3 regions of the Streptomyces sp. NPDC052773 genome follow, and region 2 is predicted to be linked to each of the others. Evidence: riboswitches for the same ligand, from Rfam matches in the RefSeq annotation. Region 2 holds a riboswitch; each other region holds the start of a gene.

Region 1 (6,377 bases), on a different contig from region 2:
TCCGCCCGCTACGTCCTGCCCGAGTTCACCGAACGCACGGGCTTCGGCCACCGCACCCTGGATCCGTACTCCAAGCTGCTGGAGGAGCGGATCGTCTTCCTGGGCACACCGATCGACGACACCGCGGCGAACGATGTGATGGCCCAGTTCATGCATCTGGAGTACCAGGCCCCGGACCGGGACATCTCGCTGTACATCAACTCCCCCGGCGGCTCGTTCACCGCCATGTCGGCGCTCTACGACACGATCCGGTACGTGAACTGCGACGTGGAGACGATCTGCCTCGGCCAGGCAGGCTCCTCCGCCGCCGTGCTCCTGGCCGCCGGGACGCCGGGCAAGCGATACGCCCTGCCCGGCGCCCGGGTGGTGATCCGTCAGCCCGCGTTGCCGGAGCCGGTGCGGGGACAGGCCGGCGATCTCGCCATCCAGGCCGAGGAGTTGGTCCGCGTCCGGTCCCGCCTGGAGGAGATGCTGGTACGGCACACCGGGCGCAGCCGGGAGCAGGTGACCGCCGACATCGAGCGGGACACGATCCTCACCGCCCGGGAGGCGCTGGAGTACGGCCTGATCGACCGGATCATCACCGACCGCAGGGCCTCGGGCACCGCGCCCGGCGGGAGGTGAGCCGCCGATGCTGCCGCCCGAACTGCCGCCGCTGCCCGCGCTGACCCGCGCCGAGAGCGAGTTGATCGACCGTTACCTGGAGGTGGTGGACCTGCTCGGCCGGATCAACCCCGGCCGCCACGGTCACACGTACGGCGGACTGCGGGCCGCCCAGGCGCTGGTGGGCAAGGCCGCCGCCCTGCGCGACGCGCTGGCGCTGATGCACCAGCGGGGCGAGACGGAGCTGCACGCGCCGACGCTCGCGCGGGCGCTGCGCGTGCTCGACGGCGAACGCCGCACGGCGCGCGTCACCCTTCCGCCGCGCTCCGACAGTTGACGGCCCGGCACGCGTGAGCGGGGCTCGCCGCGCAGGTGGCGAGGCGTGCGCGGTCCGGCTGAAACGGACTGAACGGATTACCCACGTTCGGCGTAGCCACACCTCCTTTTTCGAGCTGGCTCAGGTTGCGCCGAGGGCGGTCCCTCGGGGCGGAATTGGGCATTCCGTCGCTGGTCCGGGGGGCAGTTGCGGTCTTGACTTCCGATCGCTCGTCAGGGTGTCCACCCGAACGGGTGAGTGGTGAGGAAGACCACAAATCCCCGGTTGCGTTGGGATTTTCGGACATGTGTGAGTCAAGATCCCTGTCTGACGACAAGACCCCGCCACCGCGGCGGGGCGATCCGGGCGGACGCCGAGTCCTGCCGCCGCCTGGATGCCCGGTCGACAGGAAGTGGATCGGCAGGAGTGGAGGACCCAAGCACGACGGGTCGCCGGTACGGACGGCTCCGCGAGGAGACGCCGGATCGAGCAGCCCTTGGGGTGAAGCCGCGGCAACGCGGCCGGGCTACTTCGCCAGCCCGAATCCGACAGGTCATCCTTCACAGGCGGCTGACGAAGGGTTGCGCATGAACGCGCTCAATCGTGTCCCGTCGCTCATGGCCCGGGCCGGCACGGCCTCGGCCCTGACCCTGGCCGCGGTCGGCGGCTCCGTGGTCGCCCCCGGCTTCGCCCCGGAGGCCGCGGCCGCCACGCCGGCAACGAAGGCCCTCCAGGTCGCCGCGTCCAAGAAGGGCTCCCCCTACAAGTGGGGCGCCACCGGACCGAAGCGGTTCGACTGCTCGGGGCTCACGCTCTACTCGTACAAGAAGGCGGGCAAGACCCTGCCGCGTACGGCCGCGGCGCAGTACAACAAGACGCGCCACATCTCCGCGAAGAGCCGCAAGGCCGGAGACCTGGTGTTCTTCCACTCGGGGTCCAACGTGTACCACGTGGGCATCTACGCCGGAAAGGGGAAGATCTGGCACGCCCCGAAGACCGGGGACGTCGTGCGGCTGCAGAAGATCTGGACGAAGAGCGTCTGGTACGGCCGGGTCAAGTGACCCCTGCGGGCCGGTGACGGCGCCCCTGACCCGCCGTCACCGCGCCCGGCAACGTCCGTGAGCGACCAGCCGGGCCCGCGCGCACCCGCGCGCGGGCCCGGCCTGCTTGTCGTGGGGCCGGCGCGCGCGTCGGTTTCGCGGCCGGGAGAGCCGGGTCAGGGTTCCTGCTGCTGTACCGCCGTCACCGGCCGGGCCGGGACCTTCCAGGGGAGTTCGATGGCGACGGTTTTGCCGCCCTCGCGGGTGGGGCGCACTCTCAGCCGGCCGCCGCACTCGGCGGTGAGACAGCGGATGATCACCATGCCGCGGCCGTTGTCCTGCTGCACCGCGTCCGGCAGCCGCTTGGGGAACCTCGGGTGGCTGTCCGTCACACCGATGCGCAAGTGTTCGTCACGGTCCACTTCCACGTCCACCGTGAAGGTGGGTGACTCCCCGAAGGTGTGCTGTACGGCGTTGGTGGCGAGTTCGGAGACGATCAGCCGGATGGTATCGGCCACCTCCGCGTCGGACGGCAGACCCCACTCGGCCAGGGTGCCGACCACATAGGCGCGAGCCGCGGAGACCGAGGCTGGATCGCTCGGCAGAGTGACGGATGCTTCCAGATGGTCTGCCATGGCGATGTCGTCCCTTTCCCACGGGACCGCGGACCGACACGAGGGCGAACGTTCGAGTACGGTCCCGGACTGGTGCTTCGTCGCCAGACTGCCACCATCGGGGCGATCCCGGTGGCGATCCACCAAGATATGCATATATCTGTCGCTCGAAGCGGTGAACTCTGCGACGACAGACCGTATTTGGGCGGCTCGGTTGGAGTAAGGAGGAGCCCATGCAGCACGGTCCTGCGGTACGCCGCCGGAAACTGGGCGCCGAACTGCGTGCGCTGCGCACGGGTGCGGGCCTGACGAGTGGTGAGGCGGCGCGGCTGGTGGGTTGGCACCAGTCCAAGGTGAGCCGGATCGAGACGGGCGCGAGCGGGGTGAAACCGGCCGATGTGCGGTTACTGCTGGATGCCTACGGGGTGAGCGATCCCCAGCTGCGGGAGTTGCTGCTGGTGCTGGCGGGGTCGGGCTGCGGGCAGGGCCGGGACCACTGGTGGCACGCCTATCGCGGGGTGCTGCCGCCCACCTACCGGGACTTCATCAGCCTGGAGTCGCAGGCCAGCGGCATGCGCACCCTGGAGACCTCGGTGGTGCCCGGGCTGCTCCAGACGCCCGAGTACGCCCGCGCGGTGACCCGGGCCGCCGTGGAGGGCCTGGACGAGGACCGGCTGGACACGCTGGTGGAGGTGCGGCTGGCCCGGCAGGACGTCCTGCGCTCCCAGCCGCCGCTGCGGCTCAGCGCGGTGCTGGACGAGGCGGTGCTGCGGCGCGAGGTCGGCGGCCCGGACGTCATGGAGGACCAGCTGCTCCGGCTGATGGAGGCGGCGCGGTTGCCGCAGGTGGGGCTCCAAGTGCTGCCGTTCGCCGCGGGGGCCCACATCGGCGTCACCGGGCCTTTCGTTATCTTCTCATTTTCGAACACTTCTGATCTGGATGTGGTTGTTCTCGACCACTTGACGAGTAGCCTCTATCTCGAACGGAAAGAAGATGTTGGGGCCTACACCGAGGCTTTCGACGCGCTTCGGAGGCACGCCCTGTCACCCGAGGAATCGTTGGAATACATCGCCGGGATAGCTGACGGCGCGTAAGGAGGCACCATGACCGTTCTGCCTCGGAACGTACCTTCCACGACCCATCTATCCGATGTCCACTGGCTGCGCAGCAGCTACAGCACGGGAGCGAACAACTGCGTGGAGACGGCCAGGCCCCGCTCGGGCGCCTGGGCCGGACTGCTCGCCGTACGCGACTCCAAGGACCCGGCCGGGCCCGCGCTGGTCTTCTCACCCGAGACCTGGGCGCACTTCACGGCCGCCGTCTGACCCACCGTCCACCGGGAGCGACGCACGGCCGTGGACGCCGACTCATGGCCGCGTTTCGCCGATCACACGTACAGCGCGTTCGATCTGGTCCCCGGAGAGGTCCGCGCGGGCGGTCAGCCGCAGCCGGGAGATGCCGTCGGGCACGGAAGGAGGTCGGAAGCAGCCCACGGCGAGTCCGGCGGTCCGGCAGTCGGCCGCCCAGCGCACGGCGCTCTCCGGGGACGGAGCGCGCACCGACACCACAGCGGCGTCCGGCCGTACCGCCTCGTGGCCCGCGGCCGTCAGCCGGGCGTGGAGTTCGCCCGCCACCGCGCGCGCCCGCTCCGCCCGCTCCGGCTCGCGGCGCAGCAGCCGCAGGGCCGCCAGGGCCGCGCCCGCCGCCGCCGGGGCGAGCCCCGTGTCGAAGATGAACGTCCGGGCCGCGTTGACCAGGTGGTCGATCACCCGGGCCGGGCCGAGCACCGCGCCGCCCTGACTGCCCAGCGACTTGGAGAGGGTGAGCGTGACGACGACGTCGTCCGCGCCCGCCAGGCCCGCCGCGTACGCGGCACCCCGGCCGCCCGCCCCGAGCACCCCGAGGCCGTGCGCGTCGTCCACCACCAGCCCGGCCCCGTGCTCCCGGCAGGCCGCCGCCAGCTCCGCCAGCGGGGCCGCGTCGCCGTCCACCGAGAAGACCGTGTCGGACACCGCGACGGCCGGCCCGTCGTGGGTCCCGATCGCCTTGCGGACGGCGTCCGGGTCGGCGTGCGCCACCACCTGAGTGGTGCCGCGGGCCAGCCGGCAGCCGTCGATGAGGGAGGCGTGGTTGCCCGCGTCGGAGACGATGAGCGAGCCGTGCGGGGCCAGCGCGGTGACCGCGGCGAGGTTGGCCGCGTAGCCGGAGGAGAAGACCAGGGCGGCCTCGAAGCCGCAGAAGTCGGCCAGCTCGCGTTCGAGTTCCCCGTGGAGTTCGGTGGTGCCGGTGACCAGCCGCGAGCCGGTCGAGCCGCCGCCCCAGACGCGCGCCGCGCGGGCCGCGCCCTCGGTGACCTCGGGGTGGCGGGCCAGGCCCAGGTAGTCGTTGCTCGCGAGGTCCAGCAGGGGCGAGTCGGCGGGCCGGGGCCGCAGGGTGCGGACGAGTCCCGCGCCGCGGCGCAGTTCCGCCTGCTCGTCGATCCAGCCGAACGCCATGGGTCCTCCGGGGATTTTGTAGGCAGTGCACAGACACTAGCGGCCCGTCCCGCGGGCCAGGATGTGGCAATCCACACACCACGAAGTGACGCTGTTGTGCGAACTCTCCTTGGCCCGGAGCACCTCCGTAGGACAGGATCGGCTCTCATGGACCTGCTGAACACGCTGGTGGACAAGGGGCTTCGGCGCGAGCTGCCGACCCGCGAGGAGGCGCTGGCCGTCCTCGCGACGACCGACGACGAACTGCTCGATGTGGTGGCCGCGGCCGGAAAGGTACGCCGCCACTGGTTCGGCCGACGGGTGAAACTCAACTATCTCGTCAACCTGAAGTCCGGCCTGTGTCCGGAAGACTGCTCCTACTGCTCCCAGCGGCTCGGCTCCAAGGCCGACATCCTGAAGTACACCTGGCTCAAGCCCGACGAGGCCTCCAAGGCCGCCGCCGCGGGCCTGGCCGGGGGTGCCAAGCGGGTCTGCCTGGTGGCCAGCGGGCGCGGTCCGACGGACCGGGACGTGGACCGGGTCTCCGAGACCATCAAGGCGATCAAGGAGCAGAACGAGGGCGTCGAGGTGTGCGCCTGCCTGGGTCTGCTCTCCGACGGCCAGGCGGAGCGGCTGCGCGAGGCGGGCGCCGACGCCTACAACCACAACCTGAACACGTCCGAGGGGACGTACGGGGAGATCACGACCACGCACACCTACGCCGACCGGGTCGACACCGTGCAGAAGGCGCACGCGGCGGGCCTGTCGGCGTGCTCCGGCCTGATCGCGGGCATGGGCGAGAGCGACGAGGACCTGGTCGACGTCGTCTACTCGCTGCGCGAGCTGGACCCGGACTCCGTCCCGGTGAACTTCCTGATCCCGTTCGAGGGCACCCCGCTGGCGAAGGAGTGGAACCTCACCCCGCAGCGCTGCCTGCGGATCCTGGCGATGGTGCGGTTCGTCTGCCCCGACGTGGAGGTGCGGATCGCGGGCGGCCGTGAGGTGCATCTGCGCTCCATGCAGCCGCTGGCGCTGCACCTGGCGAACTCCATCTTCCTCGGCGACTACCTCACCAGTGAGGGCCAGGCCGGCAAGGCCGACCTGGAGATGATCGCGGACGCCGGGTTCGAGGTGGAGGGCGCCGACCAGGTGACCCTGCCGGAGCACCGCGCGCAGGCCGGCGGCGGCTGCGGCTCGCACGCGAGCGCGGGCGGCGGGTGCGGGTCCCACGAGGACGCGGGCGCCGGGTGCGGGTCCCACGAGGACGCGGGCGCCGGGTGCGGGTCCCACGAGGGCGGCGGCGTGTGCGGTACGGCCGCCGCGGTGCCGG
Region 2 (6,377 bases):
CACCGGTCCCGCCGGGGCCGCGACGGCGCCGGTGCGCTTCCAGTCGACGTACGCCGCCGGGATCTCCTCCAGGAAGCGGGACGGCGGGTTGTACTGCGGCTGGCCCCAGGCGCTGCGCATCGAGGACCGGGTGAGATACAGCCGCTCCCGCGCGCGCGTGATGCCCACGTACGCCAGGCGGCGCTCCTCCTCCAGCTCCTTGGTCTGGCCGAGGGCGCGCATGTGCGGGAAGACGCCGTCCTCCATGCCGGTGAGGAAGACGACCGGGAACTCCAGGCCCTTGGCGGTGTGCAGGGTCATCAGGGTGATGACGCCGTCGCCGTCCTCCTCGTCGGGGATCTGGTCGGAGTCGGCGACCAGCGCGACCTGCTCCAGGAAGTCGGCGAGCGTGCCGGTCTCCCCCTCGCCGCGCTCCTGTTCGAACTCCAGGGCGACGGCGGCGAGTTCCTGGAGGTTCTCGATCCGGGTCTCGTCCTGCGGATCGGTGGAGGCCTGCAACTCGGCGAGATAGCCGGTGCGTTCGAGCACCGCCTCCAGGATGGTCGCCGGTCCGGCGCCGGACTCGACGATCGTGCGCAGCTCCTCCATCAGCGCGTTGAACCGCTTGACCGCGTTGGTGGACCGCGCGGCCATGCCGTACGCCTCGTCGACGCGCTTGAGCGCCTGCGGGAAGCTGATCTTCTCGCGCTGGGCGAGCGCGTCGATCATGGCCTCCGCGCGCTCCCCGATACCGCGCTTGGGCACGTTCAGGATGCGGCGCAGCGGGACCGAGTCCTCGGGGTTGGCGAGGACGCGCAGGTAGGCCAGGACGTCCCGGACCTCCTTGCGCTCGTAGAAGCGGACGCCGCCGACGACCTTGTAGGGCAGGCCGACGCGGATGAAGACCTCTTCGAAGACACGGGACTGGGCGTTGGTGCGGTAGAAGACGGCGACGTCGCCGGCCTTCGCCTCGCCCGCGTCCGTGAGGCGGTCTATCTCGTCGGCGACGAACTGGGCCTCGTCGTGCTCGGTGTCTGCGACGTACCCGGTGATGCGGGCGCCCTGGCCGGCGTTGGTCCACAGGTTCTTGGGGCGGCGGGACTCGTTGCGCTCGATGACCGCGTTGGCGGCGGAGAGGATCGTCTGGGTGGAGCGGTAGTTCTGCTCCAGCAGGATCGTCGTCGCGTCCGGGTAGTCCTCCTCGAACTGGAGGATGTTGCGGATGGTCGCGCCGCGGAAGGCGTAGATCGACTGGTCGGCGTCACCGACGACGCACAGCTCGGCGGGCGGGAGGTCGGCCTCGCTCGGCGGGACGTCCTCGTCGTGCTCGCCGGTGCCGACCAGCTCGCGGACCAGGGCGTACTGCGCGTGGTTGGTGTCCTGGTACTCGTCGACCAGGACGTGGCGGAAGCGGCGGCGGTAGTGCTCCGCCACGTCCGGGAAGGCGCGCAGCAGGTTGACCGTCGTCATGATCAGGTCGTCGAAGTCGAGGGCGTTCGCCTCGCGCAGCCGCGACTGGTAGAGGGCGTAGGCCTGGGCGAGGGTCTTCTCGAAGCCGTCGGAGGCCTGGGCGGCGAAGTCCTCCTCGTCGATCAGCTCGTTCTTCAGGTTGCTGATCTTGGCGCTGAAGGACTTGGGCGGGAAGCGCTTGGGGTCGAGGTCCAGGTCGCGGCAGACCAGGGCCATCAGGCGCTTGGAGTCGGCGGCGTCGTAGATGGAGAACGACGAGGTGAAGCCGAGCTTCTTGGACTCGCGGCGCAGGATGCGCACGCACGCGCTGTGGAAGGTCATCACCCACATCGCGTTCGCGCGCGGGCCCACCAGTTGCTCGACGCGCTCCTTCATCTCGCCCGCGGCCTTGTTGGTGAAGGTGATCGCGAGGATCTGGCCCGGGTGCACGCCCCGCTCGGCCAGCAGGTAGGCGATGCGGTGGGTGAGCACGCGGGTCTTGCCCGAGCCGGCGCCGGCCACGATGAGCAGGGGGGAGCCGGAGTGGACGACGGCGGCGCGCTGGTTGTCGTTCAGGCCCTCCAGGAGGGCGGCCGAGTCGACCGCCGGCCGGGGAGCACCGTCGCGGTAGTAAGCGTCCCGGTCCGGCGGCACGTCGAACTTCCCGCCGAACAGATCGTCCGGAAGCGACTCCGGAACGTGATCGTCCTCGGGCGGCGGCGGGGGCTCCTCCTCGTGCCCGCGAGGGGCCCGGAGGTCCGCCAGGAAGCTGTCGTCAAAGAGGCTGCTCATCGCTCTCCGAGTCTAGGGTGCCCCACTGACAACCGAGGGCCGCCCGGAGAACATCACAACGGCCTTCGGCCGACACACGCCGTTCAGGTTCGGCCACGGCCTGCGACGCCGCCCGGAAGGTCACGAAAATGTATCGGGCATATCACCCACCAACCTTCACAGCAGCCACACGAGTTGGCTACCGTTCCGCGCAGGCCGTACGACCTCCTACCGGCGAACGTCGCCGGGCCGCGCGGCCTCCGCCGAGTCCGGCGCGCCCGCACAGCGGCCGGAGCCGGGGACCCAACCGACTCTGGGGTGAATCGGCCCTCCCCCCTTGGGGAGGGGCTGTAGGGCAACCCTTCCTCACGACCCGCCCGAACCCGACAGCTAACCCGGTAGGCGGCCCATGGAAGGAGTCGCCTCCCTTGGCGTCGCACCGCAAGTCCCGTCCCACCCCGCGCGTGGCCGGCATACGCACCCCCGCCCTCGCCACCGCGGCCCTCACCTCCGTGGCCCTGCTGTCGCAGACCGCCGACGCCGCCCCGTCGGCCGACGAGAAGCCGAGCCTCGAGGAGGTCGAGAAGAAGGTCGACGATCTCTACCGCCAGGCGGAGTCGGCGACCGAGAAGTACAACGCGGCCAAGGAGAAGACCGCCAAGCAGCGCAAGCGGGTCGACACCCTCCTCGACGACGTCGCCCAGCGGGCCCAGAAGCTCAACGAGGCCCGCGAGGAGCTGGGCTCCTACGCCGCGGCCCAGTACCGCACCGGCGCCGCCGCGCCCGGCACCGCGACCCTGCTGCTCGCGGACTCGCCGCAGGACTACTTCGACCGGACCCACCTGATGGACCGGCTGACCAGCCGCCAGAAGGAATCGGTCGACGACTACTTCGCCCAGCAGTCCGAGACGATGAAGAAGCGCCAGGAGGCCGCCGAGAGCCTTCAGACGCTCACCGAGTCCCAGGCCGACCTGAAGGCGGCCAAGGCGACCGTCCAGAAGAAACTCGCCACCGCGCGGGAGCTGCTGTCGCGGCTGACCGCCGAGGAGAAGGCGCGGCTCGCGGCGATCGAGAAGCGCGAGCAGGAGGAGGCGGCGCGCAAGGCCGCGGAGCTGGCCCGGCAGCAGGCGGAGGAGCAGCGGCGGCGGGAACGGGAAGAGGAAGAGCAGGCGGCGACGGCCCCGCAGGAGGACACGGGCGGCCCTTCGACCTCACCCTCCGCCGGCACCGGCGAGACCGCCGCCCCGGCCGACTCCACGTACGCCGCCAAGGCCGAGAAGGCGATCGCCTTCGCCCGCGCCCAGATCGGCAAGCCGTACGTCTGGGGCGCCACCGGCCCGGACTCGTACGACTGCTCCGGCCTCACCCAGGCCGCCTGGAAGGCCGCGGGCGTCACCCTCCCGCGCACCACCTACGACCAGGTGAACGCCGGCACCGCGGTCCCGCTGTCCGCCGCCCTCCCCGGTGACCTGGTCTTCTTCTACGACGACGTCACCCACGTGGGCATCTACATCGGCAACGGGATGATGATCCACGCGCCGAAGCCCGGGGCGTACGTCCGGGAGGAGTCGGTCTACTACGACGGCGAGTCGTCGATCCACAGCGTGGTGCGCCCGGCCTGAGGCGGGGTGGGGGCGCGGAGGCACGGCGAGGGCGCGGGGGGGTCCGGGCGGGCGCCCGGGTCCGGGAGCGCGCGGGGCGCACGCGCATGAGGTGCGCCCCTTCGGCCGCCCGGCCACCCGGGCGCGCCGGGATCAGGTCCAGAGCACCGCGATGAAGATGTTCGCGGTGGTCAGCAGGCCCACCAGCCCGAAGAGGCCCTTGCCCACCTTCTCCTCGTCCCGCTTCACGTAGACCAGACCGAGGATCACGATCAGCAGGGCCAGCTTCACGCCGATCTTGATGTTGTTCACCGTCTGGTCGTCGGCCTGGTTGAGGCCGACCAGGATCACGCCGGTGACCAGCATCGTCAGCGCGCCGTGCAGCATCGCCGGGACGAAGCGGGCGGTGCCCTGGCCCATCGCCTTCATCTGGGTGAGGAAGCCGCCGAGGAGCGAGGCGATGCCGATGATGTGCAGGCCGACGAAGAGATGGATGAGTACGTCCATGGGGCCGGAGCCTAACGAGGCCCTCCCCCGCCACCCGACACCGGCCCGTCACTGCGGCGCAGGGAGAGGCGGGCGCACAGGCAGGGGCCTCAGGGCGAGGGCGGGCGCACATACCCGGGCGCACATATCCGGCGCATAAATGCGGCCCATAGCATCCTGCTCCGCTCCCCCGTCCCGGTTTCGTCACTTCGGTCAGCACACTGCGTGATCCGGGCAGCCCCGCAGAAACGTCACGGTCACATACGGTCACCCGACAGCCCGCTCCCGTCACTTCCGTACTTCTCGCCACCGCTCGGACATATCGGGGCCTAGCGTCCTCCCCCAGGCGTCCGGCTCCCCACCGCCGCCCGGGCCTGGGGCGGCAGCCGGACGTCTCCGCCGAGAAGGTCCGGCGGCGGATCCGCTCCCCTGTGGGAAACCGCCGCCGGACCGCGGCCGAAGGGAAGGACGTGCAGACCACGTGGCAGCCCACCGCAAGTCCCGGCATCGCTCGGCCGGCGGTCATCGGGCCCGTACGGCGGCGGCCATCGCGCTCGCGGGCGCGGCGACCGCGACGGCCTTCGACGGGACGGGGCACGCCGAGCCCGAGCCGACACCGGCGCAGGTGAAGGCCACGGTCGACAAGCTGTACCAGGAGGCCGAGGTGGCCACCGAGAAGTACAACGGCGCCAAGGAGAAGGCCGACGCGGCCCAGCGGCGGCTCACGACCCTCCAGGACGAGGCGGCCCGGAAGGCGGAGGACCTGAACTCGGCGCGGGAAGCCCTCGGGTCCTTCGCCGCGGCGCAGTACCGCCGCGGCAGCCTGCCCCCGGCGCTGCACCTGGCGCTGTCGGACGACCCCGACCGGTACCTCGACGGCGCCTCGTTCGCCGAACGGGCCGGTGACCGCCGGTCGGCCGCCGTGGCCCGCGTCCGCGAGCAGCTGCGGGAGATCGAGCAACTGCGCGGCGCAGCGCGGATCGAGCTGGCCGCCCTCACCTCACGCCGGGCGGAGCTGAAGCGGCACAAGAAGACGATCACCGGCAAGCTCGACACGGCCCGGCGCCTGCTGTCCCGGCTGACGGCCGAGGAACGGGCACGGCTCGCCGGGGAGAGCCCGGGCACGGGGCGTGCCTCACGCGCCGGGACGACCGGACGGCACCGTCTCGCGGCTCCGGGCAGCCCGGTTGCGGCCCCCGACTCCCGCGCGGCGGCGGCCGTCTCCTACGCCTACTCCAAGCTCGGCAGCCCCTACGTCTGGGGCGCCACCGGACCCGACGCCTTCGACTGTTCGGGCCTGGTGCAGGCCGCGTACCGCTCCGCCGGCGTCTCCCTGCCCCGCACCACCTACGCCCAGATCGGCGCCGGCCGCCGCGTCACCCGCTCCGAACTCCTCCCGGGTGACCTGGTGTTCTTCTACTCCGGCGTCAGCCACGTGGGCATCTACGTCGGCAACGGGCAGATGGTCCATGCGCCCAACCCCTCCGCTCCCGTACGGGTCGCGCCCATCGACGAGATGCCGTTCGCGGGGGCCACCCGCGTGGTGTGAGACCCGCGTGGCGTGAGAAGGGCCCCGCGGCCGGGGACCGGCATGGCATGAGCACGGCGGCACGGTAGCGTCGGGCAGCGAAGCGGTGGTGCCCCGCTTCCCGCGCCCACGCAGGTCCGTTCGCTCAGAAGGTCCCGATGCCCCGCTCCCCTCTGCCCCCGCCACCGCCTCCGCCCCACATCCGGACCTGGCCGGACCGCGCCGCGATGCTGGCCGACCGGGGGCGGGCGCTGGAGGAGCTGCGCCGCCGCAGCCTGGGGGTGCACCGGGTGCTGCTGCTGTGGCTGCTGGCGCTCGCGGCCGTGATCGGCTGGTCACTGCTCGTCCTGCCGATCCAGCAGTTCGAGGAGAAGGACCCGCTCGGCTTCGTCCTGGGCCCGATCTTCGCGGTCCTCGGTCTGGCCTCCCTCGTCCCCTCCGTCGTCGCGGTGGTCCTCGCCATCCGCCGCGACCAGCGGATCCGGGAACTCATCGACGCCTGGCTGGCCCTGGACAGCCACCCGCCGACCGACACCCGGCTGCGCTCCCCCGCCCTCAGCCTC
Region 3 (6,377 bases), on a different contig from region 2:
AGCGGCTGGCGGGCGAGCAGGAGCCCGGTGTCGACCAACTCGGTGATGGTGTTCACGCGGATCACGCCGGCCTGGCGCAGCAGCGCGGACACGGTGGCGTGCGGCAGCCGGGTGGCGCGGACCGCGTGCCCTTGGGGGGCGGATCCGGCGCTCTGGACCACGACGAGGGGCTTGGCCGCCGCCGTGCGGCGTGCCAGGCGGGTGAACTTGCGGGGGTTGCCGATGGACTCCAGGTACATGAGGACGACGTCGGTGTCCGGGTCGTCGTACCAGTACTGGAGGACGTCGTTGCCGGAGACGTCCGCGCGGTTGCCGGACGAGACGAAGGTGGACACGCCGGTGACCCCCGTGACCCCGCCGCCGCGCCGGTGGAGGCGGGAGAGCAGGGCGATGCCGATGGCGCCGGACTGGGCGAACAGGCCGATGCGTCCGGGCCGGGGCGGTTCGGGGGCGAGGGAGGCGTTGAGCCGGACGTCCTGGGAGTTGTTGACGATGCCGAAGGCGTTCGGCCCGATGATCCGCATGCCGTACGCGCGCGCGTGCCGGACGAGGGCGCGCTGGCGCTCGCGTCCCTCGGGGCCGCTCTCGGCGTATCCGGCGGAGATCACGACGAGCCCCTGGACGCCGTGCTCGCCGCACTCGGTGACGACCTCGGGGACGTGCTCGGCGGGGACGGCGACGACCGCGAGGTCGACGGGCCCGTCGATGTCGCGCACCGAGCGGTACGCCGGCACCCCGTCCAGTTCCTTCTGCCCGTCGGGCAGGGCGCGGTTCACCGCGTAGAGGCGGCCGGTGAAGCCCGCGTCGCGGATGTTGCCGAGCACGGAGCGGCCCACCCCGCCGGGGGTGCGGCCCGCGCCGACGACGGCGACCGAGCCGGGGGCGAGCAGCCGCTGCACGGACCGGGCCTCGGCGCGCTGTTCGCGCGCGTACTGCACGGCCAGGGAGCGATCGGTGGGTTCGAGGTCCAGCTCCAAGCGGACGACGCCGTCCTCGAAGCTGCGCTTCTGGGTGTACCCGGCGTCCGTGAACACCTTGATCATCTTGGTGTTGGCGGGGAGCACCTCGGCGGCGAAGCGGCGGATGCCGCGCTCGCGGGCGACGGCGGCGATGTGTTCGAGGAGGGCGGAGGCGACACCGCGGCCCTGGTGGGCGTCCTGCACCAGGAAGGCGACCTCGGCCTCGTCGGCGGGTGCGGAGGCGGGCAGTCCGTTGGCGCCGATGCGGTCGTAGCGTACGGTGGCGATGAACTCGCCGCCGATCGTGGCCGCGAGTCCCACCCGGTCCACAAAGTCGTGGTGCGTGAAGCGGTGGACGTCCTTCGTGGACAGGCGCGGGTAGGGCGCGAAGAAGCGGTAGTACTTCGACTCGTCCGAGACCTGCTCGTAGAAGCTGACCAGGCGCTCGGCGTCGTCAACGGTGATGGGGCGGATGCGCGCGGTGCCGCCGTCGCGCAGCACCACGTCGGCTTCCCAGTGGGCGGGGTACTCGTGCCGGTCCGACGAGGTCTGCATGGGCCCCAGAGTACGGCTCGCGTCCGACAACGGCGCGGGGCAGTCTGTGAGGACGGAAGCACGGACCGAGGCCGCGGTCCGGCGTCACCCGGTGGAGGGGACACGTCCGCTCCGGGAGCATGCTTCGCGATATGGGAAACTGGTCTAGACAACCCTGAACACCGAAGGGCAGCAACACATGGCTGAGCGCCGCGTCAACGTCGGCTGGGCCGAGGGCCTTCACGCCCGCCCCGCCTCCATCTTCGTCCGAGCCGCCACGGCCGCAGGCGTCCCGGTGACGATCTCCAAGGCCGGTGGCAACCCGGTCAACGCGGCCTCCATGCTGGCCGTTCTCGGCCTGGGCGCCCAGGGCGGCGAGGAGATCGTCCTCGCCTCCGACGCCGAGGGCGCGGACGCCGCTCTCGACCGCCTGGCCAAGCTGGTCGCCGAGGGTCTCGAGGAGCTCCCCGAGACCGTCTGACGCTCGCGCGGCAGTCACGTGGAAACGCGTCACCGCGTCGCCCTTTCGGGGCGGCGCGGTTTCGCTTTTCCCGGGATGAATGCGAGGGCCCTCTGGTGAATTCCGGGCAGGCGTCCGGCGCGCGCACGGTCAATTACCGGCACGCCGAAAAAGGGCAGGGAAAATCCGCCGCCCATCGAATAACCGTTCTTTGTATACGGTGCCCGTGTTAATGCCGCAGGCCCGAGATGTTTACGGCGTGTTGCGAATTCCTCACACGCTCCGGGCGCTCCCCGCCCGGGCCGAACCGCAGCCGGTGCGCCGCGCTCGCGCGCTCGGTGTGCAGCGCGGTGATCGCCCGCGCGCGTTCGCTGTCGCCGCGCGCGACGGCGTCGACGATCGCCCCGTGCTCCGCCCAGGCCTCCACCGGGCCGGCCGGCGCCTCGACCGTGTACATCCAGGCGATCTTGTGCCGCAGCTGGGTCAGCGTCGAGGTGAGCGCGGGGCTGCCGGAGGCCTGCGCCAGCGTCTCGTGGAACCAGCCGCCCAGGGAGCGCAGGTCGTCGCTGTGGCCGCGGCGGGCGCGCTCCTGGCCCAGCCTTACCAGGCCGCGCAGCACCTTCAGGTGGGCCTCGGTGCGCCGCTGCGCCGCACGGGAGGCGCCCAGCGGCTCCAGCAACAGCCGCATCTCCAGCAGGTCGGCGGCCTCCTGCTCGGTCGGTTCGGCGACGCACGCGCCCGCGTGGCGCCGGGTCACGACGAAGCCCTCGGCCTCCAGCGTGCGCAGGGCCTCCCGGACGGGGACGCGCGAGACGCCGTAGCGGCGGGCGAGCAGTTCCTCGGTGAGCCGGCTGCCGCGCTCGTAGACACCCGCGACGATGTCGTCCCGGATCGCCGTACACACCGAGTGCGCCGGAATACGCATGACCGACCTCCGCCTTAATCCCCGTGAAACGTCGACGATTGACGTGTGTTCAGCGACTCTATTGCAATGGGGCGGAATTTCCGATGGCGGGCCGGAATCCATGGATATTTTTTGGACAAGGGGGCGGCCGAAACGCCGAAAGCCCCGGCGCGGGCCGGGGCTCGGAGACTCCTGAGGGGCTGGGAGACGTCCTGCGGGGCTCGGAGACGTCCCGCGGGGGCTGGGTCAGATGTTCACGCCGTGCGCGCGCAGGTATGCGACCGGGTCGATGTCGGAGCCGTACTCCTGGCTCGTGCGGGCCTCGAAGTGCAGGTGCGGGCCGGTGACGTTGCCGGTGGCGCCGGACAGGCCGATCTGCTGGCCCGGGGTCACCGTCTGGCCGACGGAGACACCGATGGAGGACAGGTGGCCGTACTGGGTGTACGTGCCGTCGTGCATCCGGATGACCACCTGGTTGCCGTACGCCCCGCCCCAGCCGGCCTCGACGACCGTGCCGGCGCCGACCGCGTGGACGGAGGTGCCGGTCGCGGCGTGGAAGTCGACACCGGTGTGGCTGCCGGAGGACCACAGGGAGCTGCCGGCCTGGTAGCCGGTGGAGACGTAGGAGCCGGTGATCGGCATCACGAAGGTGTTCAGGCGCTTGCGCTCGGCCTCGCGGGCGGCGCGCTCCTGCTCCTCGCGGGCCTTGCGGGCCTCCTCCTCGGCGCGCTTCTTCGCGGCGGCCACGGCCTTCTCCTCGGCGGCGGCCCGCTCGGCGGCCTGCTGCTGTGCGGCGGCCTGGGCGTCGATCTGGTCGGCGACCTCGTCGCCGATGGTGAGGACCGGCAGCAGGCCGGTCTGCTCGGCGGCGGCCTCCGCGGCGAGCGCGGGGCTCGCCAGGGTGCCGATGACGCCGGTGGTGGTGAGTGCCGCGACACCCGCCGCGCGGGCGGTGGAGCGCTGCATCCGGCTGGGACGACGATGCTTCCCGGTGGCGCGCGTGAACGCCATGAAGTGGCTGGTCCTTTCCTTCCCTCTCGCCTACCGGGTTAGCTGACGGGTTCGGAGCAGGAAGGTCTCCTACGGACCCCCTCGCGGGCTGCGCGGGCGTCCGATTCACCCCAGGGACTTGATGGTTGGGTCCCCGGCTCCCCTGGCTCGCGCCGTACGGGGACTCGGCGATGGCTGTCCGGTGCCGCGGGTGCGGCGCACTGCCTGACGAACAGCCCGGACGACGCTAAGACGACCGGCTTTCAAAGCCCAAACGGATGCGGGTTTTTGTAGCGCATCCCACAGGTCAGACAGGCAACCTCCGCCCCAATTCGGACATGAAGGGGCCCTGGCGACGCATCGGTCACCAGGGCCCCTCCGCGCGGATGTGCCGCAGCGCTCGGCGTGGGTGTGCCGCCCGGGCGTCTACTCGGCGGCCACGACGGTGACTTCGCCGATGCCCAGAGCCTCCACGGGCTCCTTGATCTGCGCCGCGTCACCGACGAGGACGGTCACGAGACGGTCCACCGGGAAGGCGTTGACCACCGCGGCGGTGGCCTCGACCGTGCCGGTCGCGGCCAGCTGCCGGTACAGCGTCGCCTGGTAGTCGTCGGGCAGGTGCTGCTCGACCTGGTCGGCCAGCGTGCTCGCGACGGCCGCCGCCGTCTCGTACTTCAGCGGTGCCACGCCGACCAGGTTCTGCACGGCGACGTCCCGCTCGGCGTCGGTCAGGCCCTCCGCGGCGAGCGTGCGCAGCACCGTCCACAGGTCCTTCAGGGCGGGGCCGGTGTTCGGGGTGTCCACCGAGCCGCTGATGGCGAGCATCGAGGCGCCCGTGCCGTCCGGGGCGGACCGCAGGACCTGGCCGAACGCCCGCACGCCGTACGTGTAGCCCTTCTCCTCGCGCAGGACGCGGTCCAGGCGGGAGGTGAGGGTGCCGCCGAGGCAGTAGGTGCCGAGCACCTGGGCGGGCCACACGCGGTCGTGCCGGTCGGGACCGATACGGCCGATGAGCAGCTGCGTCTGGACGGCGCCGGGGCGGTCGACGATGACCACGCGCCCGGTGTCGTCGGCGGTGACCGGCGGCACGGGGCGGGGCTGGGCCGGGGAACCGGTCCAGGAGCCGAGGGTGTCGCCGAGGAGGGCGTCCAGGTCGATGCCGGTGAGGTCGCCGACCACCACGGCGGTGGCCGTGCCCGGACGGACGTGCCGCTCGTAGAAGGAGCGCACGGCCGCCGAGTCGATCTTCGCGACCGTCTCCTCGGTGCCCTGGCGCGGACGCGACATGCGCGAGGTCGCCGGGAACAGCTGCCGGGACAGCTCCTTGGCGGCCCGCCGGGACGGGTTGGCCAGCTCGTGCGGGATCTCGTCCAGGCGGTTGCGCACCAGCCGCTCGACCTCGCTGTCCGCGAAGGCGGGAGCCCGCAGGGCGTCGGCGACCAGCCCGAGGCCCTTCTCCAGGCGGGAGGCCGGGACCTCGAGGCTGAGCCGTACGCCCGGGTGGTCGGCGTGCGCGTCGAGGGTGGCGCCGCAGCGCTCCAGCTCGGCGGCGAACTCCTCCGCGGAGTGCTTGTCGGTGCCCTCGGAGAAGGCACGCGCCATGATCGTGGCGACGCCGTCCAGGCCGGCGGGCTCGGCATCCAGCGGCGCGTCGAGCAGGACCTCGACGGCGACGACCTTCTGGCCGGGGCGGTGGCAGCGCAGCACCGTCAGGCCGTTGTCGAGGGTCCCGCGCGTGGGGGCCGGGAACGCCCACGGCCTGGCCTCGCCCGGCTGCGGCTGGGGGTGGAACTCCATGGTGGTCAGCTCGGTCACTTCGCCGCCTCCTCGTGGGCGTCGGCGGCTTCCACGGTCGCCGCGGATTCCGGGTCCTCGGTGCCCTCGACTTGCTCGGGCTGCTCGGGGGTGATCGGCTCGTAGACGAGCACCGCGCGGTTGTCGGGCCGCAGGCGGGCCTTGGCGATCTCCTGGACCTCCTCGGGCGTCACCTCCAGCACACGCTGCACGGCGGTGAGGGCGAGCTGCGGGTCGCCGAACAGCACGGCGTACCGGCACAGTTCGTCGGCGCGGCCCGCTACCGTGCCGAGCCGGTCCAGCCACTCGCGCTCCAACTGGGCCTGGGCGCGCTCCATCTCCTCGGCCGTGGGGCCCTCCTCGGCGAACCGGGCCAGCTCCTCGTCGATGGCGGTCTCGATGACCGGCACCTCCACGTCGCCGGAGGTCTTCACGTCCAACCAGCCCAGGGAGGGCGCCCCGGCCAGCCGCAGCAGCCCGAAGCCGGCCGCGACGGCCGTACGGTCCCGGCGGACCAGCCGGTTGTACAGGCGGGAGGACTCGCCGCCGCCGAGAATGGTCAGCGCCAGGTCGGCCGCGTCGCACGCGCGCGTGCCGTCGTGCGGGAGGCGGTAGGCGGCCATCAGGGCGCGCGCGGGGACCTCCTCCTCGACGACCTCGCGCAGCTGCTCGCCGATGATGTCGGGCAGCGTTCCGTCGCGCGGGGCGGGCTTGCCGTCGTGGGACGGGATGGAGC

What was found. Region 2 has a riboswitch for cyclic di-AMP ahead of ACIG0D_RS16540 (NlpC/P60 family protein). Riboswitches for the same ligand answer to the same signal wherever they lie in the genome.
Region 1: another riboswitch for cyclic di-AMP. It lies ahead of ACIG0D_RS31065 (C40 family peptidase); the one in region 2 lies ahead of ACIG0D_RS16540 (NlpC/P60 family protein).
Region 3: another riboswitch for cyclic di-AMP. It lies ahead of ACIG0D_RS28335 (M23 family metallopeptidase); the one in region 2 lies ahead of ACIG0D_RS16540 (NlpC/P60 family protein).

The regions. Positions count from the first base shown of each region.
Region 1 covers NZ_JBITZX010000018.1:147,321-153,697, forward strand. Annotated here, with positions in the region: gene ACIG0D_RS31055 (ATP-dependent Clp protease proteolytic subunit) at 1-624, shown strand, start outside; gene ACIG0D_RS31060 (hypothetical protein) at 632-940, shown strand; cyclic di-AMP (ydaO/yuaA leader) riboswitch at 1,297-1,503, shown strand; gene ACIG0D_RS31065 (C40 family peptidase) at 1,507-1,980, shown strand; gene ACIG0D_RS31070 (ATP-binding protein) at 2,136-2,594, opposite strand; gene ACIG0D_RS31075 (helix-turn-helix domain-containing protein) at 2,807-3,667, shown strand; gene ACIG0D_RS31080 (DUF397 domain-containing protein) at 3,677-3,898, shown strand; gene ACIG0D_RS31085 (8-amino-7-oxononanoate synthase) at 3,941-5,068, opposite strand; gene bioB (biotin synthase BioB) at 5,216-6,377, shown strand, end outside.
Region 2 covers NZ_JBITZX010000006.1:307,686-314,062, reverse strand. Annotated here, with positions in the region: gene pcrA (DNA helicase PcrA) at 1-2,220, opposite strand, end outside; cyclic di-AMP (ydaO/yuaA leader) riboswitch at 2,451-2,620, shown strand; gene ACIG0D_RS16540 (NlpC/P60 family protein) at 2,628-3,821, shown strand; gene ACIG0D_RS16535 (hypothetical protein) at 3,954-4,307, opposite strand; gene ACIG0D_RS16530 (NlpC/P60 family protein) at 4,768-5,835, shown strand; gene ACIG0D_RS16525 (hypothetical protein) at 5,973-6,377, shown strand, end outside.
Region 3 covers NZ_JBITZX010000015.1:116,693-123,069, reverse strand. Annotated here, with positions in the region: gene ACIG0D_RS28350 (GNAT family N-acetyltransferase) at 1-1,514, opposite strand, end outside; gene ACIG0D_RS28345 (HPr family phosphocarrier protein) at 1,693-1,974, shown strand; gene ACIG0D_RS28340 (GntR family transcriptional regulator) at 2,183-2,878, opposite strand; gene ACIG0D_RS28335 (M23 family metallopeptidase) at 3,104-3,868, opposite strand; cyclic di-AMP (ydaO/yuaA leader) riboswitch at 3,881-4,048, opposite strand; gene ACIG0D_RS28330 (M16 family metallopeptidase) at 4,274-5,662, opposite strand; gene ACIG0D_RS28325 (M16 family metallopeptidase) at 5,659-6,377, opposite strand, start outside.